Linked DNA regions of Bosea vaviloviae. The protein of the gene in region 1 binds, or shares a complex with, the protein of each later gene. Links are inferred from orthologs where the notes say so. Each region holds a gene or a part of one and is shown on either strand. Other genes may lie near its edges. The genes, in order: BHK69_RS19250 and pnp.

Region 1 (3,677 bases):
CGCAGCAGCGCAACCGCCAACGGATCGTCCGCGGACGGCCGGCGTCAGCCACGAAAGTTCGGCGCCTGGCTAGGTCTCGCGAGCGTGCAAACGCGGCGTGCTTCGTCTTTAGGCGAATGCGTCGCAGGTCAGGACAGATGTCGGGGCATACGACGCCGCATTTTTCATCGGTGATTCGTCCATACCTGCGGGACTGTGCCGGGGCGTTTGCCCGGCCGGGTTTCCCGAGCCGCTATCCTGTCTCGATCGAACACTTCCCCGTCCCAGATGCCGGCTCGCGCCGGCTTTTGCTCCTGCAACATGCCGGCTTTCGCCGGTCTTCACGCGGCGCCCCTGCCCGCGGCAGCGGATTCTCATCCGCAGCCCGGCGGGTTTTGATGGCGGCCGCGCCCATGGAAAATTCATATGGCCAACAAGATGCTCATCGACGCCACCCACCCGGAGGAGACCCGGGTCGTGGTGGTTCGCGGATCCCGCGTCGAGGAATTTGATTTCGAGTCCGCCAGCCGCAAACCGTTGCGGGGCAACATCTACCTGGCGAAGGTGACGCGCGTGGAGCCCTCGCTCCAGGCCGCCTTCGTCGAGTATGGCGGCAACCGCCACGGCTTCCTCGCCTTCTCCGAAATCCACCCGGATTACTACCAGATCCCGGTCGCCGACCGTCAGGCGCTGATCGCCGAAGAGGCGCGCGCCGACCGTGAGGAAGAGCGCGACGAGGAGAAGCGCGAAAAGCGCGGCGGCGGTCGTCGCGACCGTGGCCGCCGAGGCGATCGCGATGGGCGCGCCAAGAAGGCGTCGCATGACGAGACCGTCACCTCCGAGATCGAGGCCGACGGCAAGGGCGCTGCGATGGTCAACGAAGGCGGACCTGCCTTCGGAGAGGAATTCGCGCCCTCCATCACCGAATCCGCGACCGAGGACGCCATCGAGAATGCGCCGTCGCTGACCTACGAGACGGAAACGGTCGAGGCCACCGCCACGGACGAAGCCGCGCCGGAAGGCGAAGAGGCCCGCAAGCCGGCCGAGGACGAAGAGGACGGCGAAGAGCAGGCTCACGAGGACGCCGAGCATGAAGAGCCCGAGCAGCTCGGTGGCGGCGACGCGCTCGACGACATCTCCGAGCGGCCCCAGCGCCATCATCGCCGCCAGTACAAGATCCAGGAGGTGATCAAGCGCCGCCAGATCATCCTGGTCCAGGTCGTCAAGGAAGAGCGCGGCAACAAGGGCGCGGCGCTTACCACTTATCTCTCGCTCGCCGGCCGCTACTCGGTGCTGATGCCCAATACCGGCAAGGGCGGCGGCATCTCGCGCAAGATCACCAATGCCGAGGATCGCAAGCGCCTGAAGGAAGTCGCCTCCGAGCTCGAGGTTCCGGAGGGGATGGGCATCATCCTGCGCACCGCCGGCGCCTCGCGCACCAAGGTCGAGATCAAGCGCGACTACGAATATCTGATGCGGATGTGGGAGAGCGTGCGCGAATTGACGCTCGCCTCGGTCGCGCCGGCGCTGGTCTATGAGGAGGGCAACCTCGTCAAGCGCTCGATCCGTGACCTCTACAACAAGGACATCGACGAGGTTCACGTCGCTGGCGAAGAGGCCTATCGCGAGGCCAAGGACTTCATGCGCATGCTCATGCCGAGCCATGCCAAGAGCGTGAAGGCCTATCGCGAGCAGACGCCGCTCTTCGCCGGTTTCGGCGTCGAGAGCCAGCTCGACGCGATGTTCTCCAACAATGTGACGCTGAAATCCGGCGGCTATATCGTCATCAACCAGACCGAGGCGCTGGTCGCCATCGACATCAACTCCGGGCGTTCGACCCGCGAGCACAATATCGAGGACACCGCCCTCAAGACCAATCTCGAAGCGGCGGAGGAGATTTCCCGCCAGCTCCGCCTGCGCGACTTGGCCGGCCTCATCGTGATCGATTTCATCGACATGGAGGAGAACCGCAACAACCGCGCCGTCGAGAAGAAGCTGAAGGATTGCCTCAAGGACGACCGCGCCCGCATCCAGGTCGGCCGCATCTCGGCCTTCGGCCTGCTCGAAATGTCGCGCCAGCGCATCCGCACCGGCGTGCTCGAGAGTTCGTCCGTGCCCTGCCCGCATTGCGCCGGCGCCGGCATGATGCGCTCGGCGGCTTCCGTCTCGCTGCAGATCCTGCGCGCGCTCGAAGAGAACCTGATCAAGAGCGCCTCGCATAACCTCACCGTCCGCACCCGGCCGGAGGTCGCGCTCTATGTGCTGAACCAGAAGCGCGCCCATCTCACCGATCTGGAAACCCGCTTCGCCATCGCAATCAGCATCACGGTCGACGCAACCCTGCTCGGCACGCGCTATTTCGAGGTCGAGCGCGGCGAGTTCGTCGGCAATGAAGGTCGCATCGTTCCGACCTCGTTCAAGGCCGAGGCGATCCCCGCCGATATCGACGATGACGCGCTCGACGCCGCCGCCGAAGCCGAGGCGCTCGGCGCCGAAGACGAGGTCATCGAAGCAGGCGAGGCCACGACAGCCGCGGCCGCCAATGACGACAAGCCGGACCGTGGCGAGGGCGAAGCACGCGGCGAAGGCGGCCGCAAGCGCAGGCGCCGTCGCCGGCGGCGGCGTGGCGGCGAGCGTGACGCCAATGGCGTGCGTCTCGACGGCGGCACGGATGCCGAGGGCGATGAGGATGGTCAGGACGACGACGAGGATGGCGATGAGAACGCCGCCGAATCGCAGGAGACCGAGATCGTCGCTGCGGCTGCCGAGCCGGTCGTGACCGAAGTGGCAGCAGAGCCGGAAGCCGAGGCGGACGCCAAGCCGCGCCGTGGCCGCCGTGGCGGCGGACGCAAGCCCAAGGCTGACGCCGAGACTCTTGCTGACGCCGAGACCCTCGCTAACGCCGAGGCTCCGGCCAAGGCCACCAAGCGCGTAGAGGCCGCCGCGGCGGTGACTGAGGCCATCGCGATTGAGGCGGAAGCGGCCGTGGCCGAGAAGCCCAAGCGCAGCCGCGCCCGCAAGAAGGTCGTGCCGATCACGGAAGACGGTGAAGCGGCGCCGGTCGTCGCCGTGACCCCGGCGGCTGAGCCCGTCGCCGCAGAGCCGGTCGCTGACGCGCCTGCTCCGGAACCAGAGCCCGTCCCCGTTCCCCGCGTGGTGGAGGAGCCGGTCGCGGTGGTGCTGACCCCGCCCGACCCGGACCGCCCCAAGCGCGGCGGCTGGTGGAACAAGCTGGCCGGCAGGAACTGAATAAAAAGGCCGCTGCGGGACACCGCAGCGGCCTTTTTCATGAGACGAGATGCTTGCGATGCCGCCGCCCCGCAATCGTGAAAGACAGGTGCTGACCGCGATCTGCGTCGTGGCGCTCCTCGGCTTGGCCTGGATGGGATGGCAAGCGCTCGGAGGGCTTGGCGTCGGAATCCTCGGCCTTCTCGTGTTGTTCGTCGCAGTCAGGGTAGAGCTTGAAGGCAACGGGCCCGTCGGCGCGCAATCGACCCCGGAGTTTTATGCCAGACAAGTGCGTGCCGAACGCGAGCAGCCTCACATCGATCGGGTGAGTCGCCGGGCGGAAAATGCGGCATTCCTTTCATCAGCACGCGTCGGCGTGGTGGCGGGTATGGCCCTAACTGTAATCGGCTTCGGGCTGCTGTTTTCCGGAGCCGTTCCCAATGGGCCGATCGGCCTTTTTGAGCTTGGCG
Region 2 (3,217 bases), 3.2 Mb from region 1 along the record:
CGCCTAAGGCGCTCACCCAGCATCCGCGCCGCCGTGATGGCCACCGCCCCACCCATGCTGTGGCCGAACAGATCGAGCTCGGTCAATCGCAGATGCTCGGTCAATGCCACGATGCTGCGGGCATGGTCCTCGATGGTGTAGCCGAACCCGGTCGGCCGATCGCTGAAGCCCGAGCCCAGCAGGTCGACCAGGAGCATGCGCCGCCCCCGCAAGGCGGCGTCCGCCGCGACGCTCGGATAGTCGCAAGACGAGGCGCAGCCCAGCCCATGGATGAAGAGAAGCGCAGGGCCTTCGCCTGCGATGTCGTGATAGCGCAACCCCGCATCGGCGGCTGGGACGGTGAAAGACTTCATTGCTGGACCCTGGTTTGCCGCGGAAGACTGCAGCAGCTCGCATCATGGATCTGTCAGCATCGCCTAAGAGCAGGATCCATCGATCCTGCTCTCACTCTTTGATGAGAGACGAGCAATAAAAAACGCCCCGCATCCTGCGATGCGGGGCGTCTCGTTTCACGTGAATCGTGTGCTGCTTACTCGGCGGTGGTGCGCTCGCGGCTCTTCTCGGCGTCGCGAGCGGCCTTGAGCTTCTCGGTCAGATCCTCGCCGGTCTCCTGGTCGACGACCTTCATCGAGAGGCGGATCTTGCCGCGCTCGTCCTGGCCGAGGAACTTGACCTTGACCTTGTCGCCTTCCTTGACGACGTCCGAGACCTTCTGGACGCGAGCCGCAGCCAGCTCCGAGATATGGACCAGGCCGTCCTTGGCGCCGAAGAAGTTCACGAAGGCGCCGAACTCCATGATCTTCACGACGGTGCCGTCATAGATCATGCCGACTTCGGCTTCGGAGACGATCGACTTGATCCACTTGATCGCGGCTTCGATCGACTTGCCGTCGGCCGAGGCGATCTTGATGGTGCCGTCGTCCTCGATATTGACCTTCGCGCCGGTCTTCTCGACGATTTCGCGGATGACCTTGCCGCCGGAGCCGATGACTTCACGGATCTTGTCGACCGGGATCTTCATCGTCTCGATGCGCGGGGCGTACTCGCCGAGCTGGCCACGCGAGACCGAAAGCGCCTTGTTCATCTCGCCGAGGATGTGGTCGCGACCGCCCTTGGCCTGATCGAGGGCGACCTTCATGATCTCCTCGGTGATGCCGGCGATCTTGATGTCCATCTGCAGCGAGGTGATGCCCTCGGCCGTGCCGGCGACCTTGAAGTCCATGTCGCCGAGATGGTCCTCGTCACCCAGGATGTCGGAGAGCACCGCGAAGCGCTCGCCTTCCAGGATCAGGCCCATCGCGATGCCCGCAACCGGCGCCTTCAGCGGCACGCCGGCATCCATCAGGGCAAGCGAGGTGCCGCAGACGGTGGCCATCGAGGAAGAGCCGTTCGACTCGGTGATCTCCGAGACGACGCGGATGGTGTAGGGGAACTCCGACTTCGCCGGCAGCATCGGGCGAATGGCGCGCCAGGCGAGCTTGCCATGGCCGATCTCGCGGCGGCCGGGCGAGCCCATGCGGCCAGCTTCACCAACCGAATAGGGAGGGAAGTTGTAGTGCAGCAGGAAGGTTTCCTTGTAGGTGCCTTCCAGCGAGTCGATGAACTGCTCGTCGTCGCCGGTGCCCAGCGTGGTCACGACCAGCGCCTGCGTCTCGCCGCGGGTGAACAGCGCCGAGCCGTGGGTGCGCGGCAGGATGCCGGCCTCCGCGACGATCTTGCGCACGGTCTTGAGATCGCGGCCGTCGATGCGGACGCCGTCGTCCAGAATGGTCCAGCGCACGACCTTGGCCTGGGCTTCCTTGAACTGGCCGCCGACCTGCTCCTTGGTGAAGGTGGTCTTGCCGTCCGGCGTCTCCGAGATCAGCGAAGCGACCTTGGCCTTGGCGGCGTCAAGCGCCTTGTAGCGCTCGGCCTTGGTCCTGATCTGGTAGGCGGCGCGGATATCCGCATCGACAAGCTTGAGAACCGCGTCGAGAACGACGGAGTTGTCGGCCGGAACGTAGTCGCGCGGCTCCTTGGCGGCCTTCTCGGCCAGGCGGATGATCGCGTCGATGACCGGCTGGAAGTGCTTGTGGCCGAACATCACGGCGCCGAGCATGATCTCCTCGGAGAGCTGCTTGGCTTCCGATTCAACCATCAGAACGGCGTCGGGCGTGCCGGCGACGACGAGGTCGAGCTGCGATTCCTTGATCTCGTCGACCAGCGGGTTGAGCTTGTAGGCGCCGTCGAAATAGCCGACGCGGGCAGCGCCGACCGGGCCCGTGAAGGGCACGCCCGACAGCGTCAGCGCGGCGGAGGCGGCGACCATCGCGACGATGTCGGGGTCGTTCTCGAGGTCATGCTGCAGCACGGTGCAGACGACCTGCGTCTCGTTGCGGTAACCCTCGACGAAGAGCGGGCGGATCGGTCGGTCGATCAGGCGCGAGACCAGCGTCTCTTTTTCGGTGGGGCGGCCTTCGCGCTTGAAATAACCGCCGGGAATGCGGCCGGCGGCGAAGGTCTTTTCCTGGTAGTTCACGGTCAGCGGGAAGAAGTCGATCCCGGCCTTGGGCGTCTTGGCGGAGACGACGGTGGCGAGCACGACGGTCTCGCCATAGGTCGCGAGCACGGCCGCATCGGCCTGGCGGGCGATCTTGCCGGTTTCGAGCACGAGCTTGCGCCCGCCCCAGATCAGTTCTTCGGTCTGTACATCGAACATGGATTTGTCTTTCGGATCGGATGCGACCCGGCCGGTGTCTCCGGCCCATGAGCAAGACGGCGGAAAGCTCGGGTTTTGTGAAAATATGCGCCCGAGCGCTCGGCGATCCTGCCATGGACATCGAGGACGCCCGGCGGGTCATGCGGGAAGGCCGCCCCTTGCGGCTCCCGCGATGAAATCAGGACGCCGCCCCATTGCGGCAGATCCTGGAAAACCGCCCGGAGCGATGTCGCACCGGGCGTGAAGCAGTCAGCGCTCGATCAGCGGCGGATGCCGAGCTTCTCGATCAGGCTCTTATAGCGCGGCTCGCTCTTGCTCTTGAGATAGTCGAGCAGCGAACGGCGCTGCGAAACCATCTTGAGCAGGCCGCGACGCGAATGGTTGTCCTTGACATGCGACTTGAAGTGGCCGGTCAGGTTGTTGATGCGTTCCGTCAGGATCGCGACCTGGACTTCCGGCGAGCCGGTGTCGTTCGGCTTGGTGGCGTGTTCCTTCATGAGCGCAGTCTTGCGCTCGGCA

Evidence for each region.
Region 2: the proteins of BHK69_RS19250 (region 1) and pnp are in contact, whole or in part, in a cryo-EM structure (PDB 9QH0), measured with the Escherichia coli proteins. The link is inferred for Bosea vaviloviae from one-to-one orthologs.

Annotation. Positions count from the first base shown.
Region 1 is NZ_CP017147.1:4,207,716-4,211,392, reverse strand. What follows is about bases 64-3,428. They hold BHK69_RS19250 (ribonuclease E/G), read left to right. Parts: upstream 64-405; coding sequence 406-3,228; downstream 3,229-3,428. Other genes in these bases: BHK69_RS19245 (hypothetical protein), read left to right, coding at 3,278-3,428. In the rest of the region: more of BHK69_RS19245, read left to right, coding at 3,429-3,677. UniProt on the Escherichia coli protein: Endoribonuclease that plays a central role in RNA processing and decay. Required for the maturation of 5S and 16S rRNAs and the majority of tRNAs. Also involved in the degradation of most mRNAs.
Region 2 is NZ_CP017147.1:993,142-996,358, forward strand. Bases 115-3,019 are described here. They hold pnp (polyribonucleotide nucleotidyltransferase), read right to left. Parts: upstream 2,699-3,019; coding sequence 530-2,698; downstream 115-529. Other genes in these bases: BHK69_RS04690 (alpha/beta fold hydrolase), read right to left, coding at 115-353; rpsO (30S ribosomal protein S15), read right to left, coding at 2,959-3,019. Also shown: more of BHK69_RS04690, read right to left, coding at 1-114; more of rpsO, read right to left, coding at 3,020-3,217. UniProt on the Escherichia coli protein: Involved in mRNA degradation. Catalyzes the phosphorolysis of single-stranded polyribonucleotides processively in the 3'- to 5'-direction. Also involved, along with RNase II, in tRNA processing.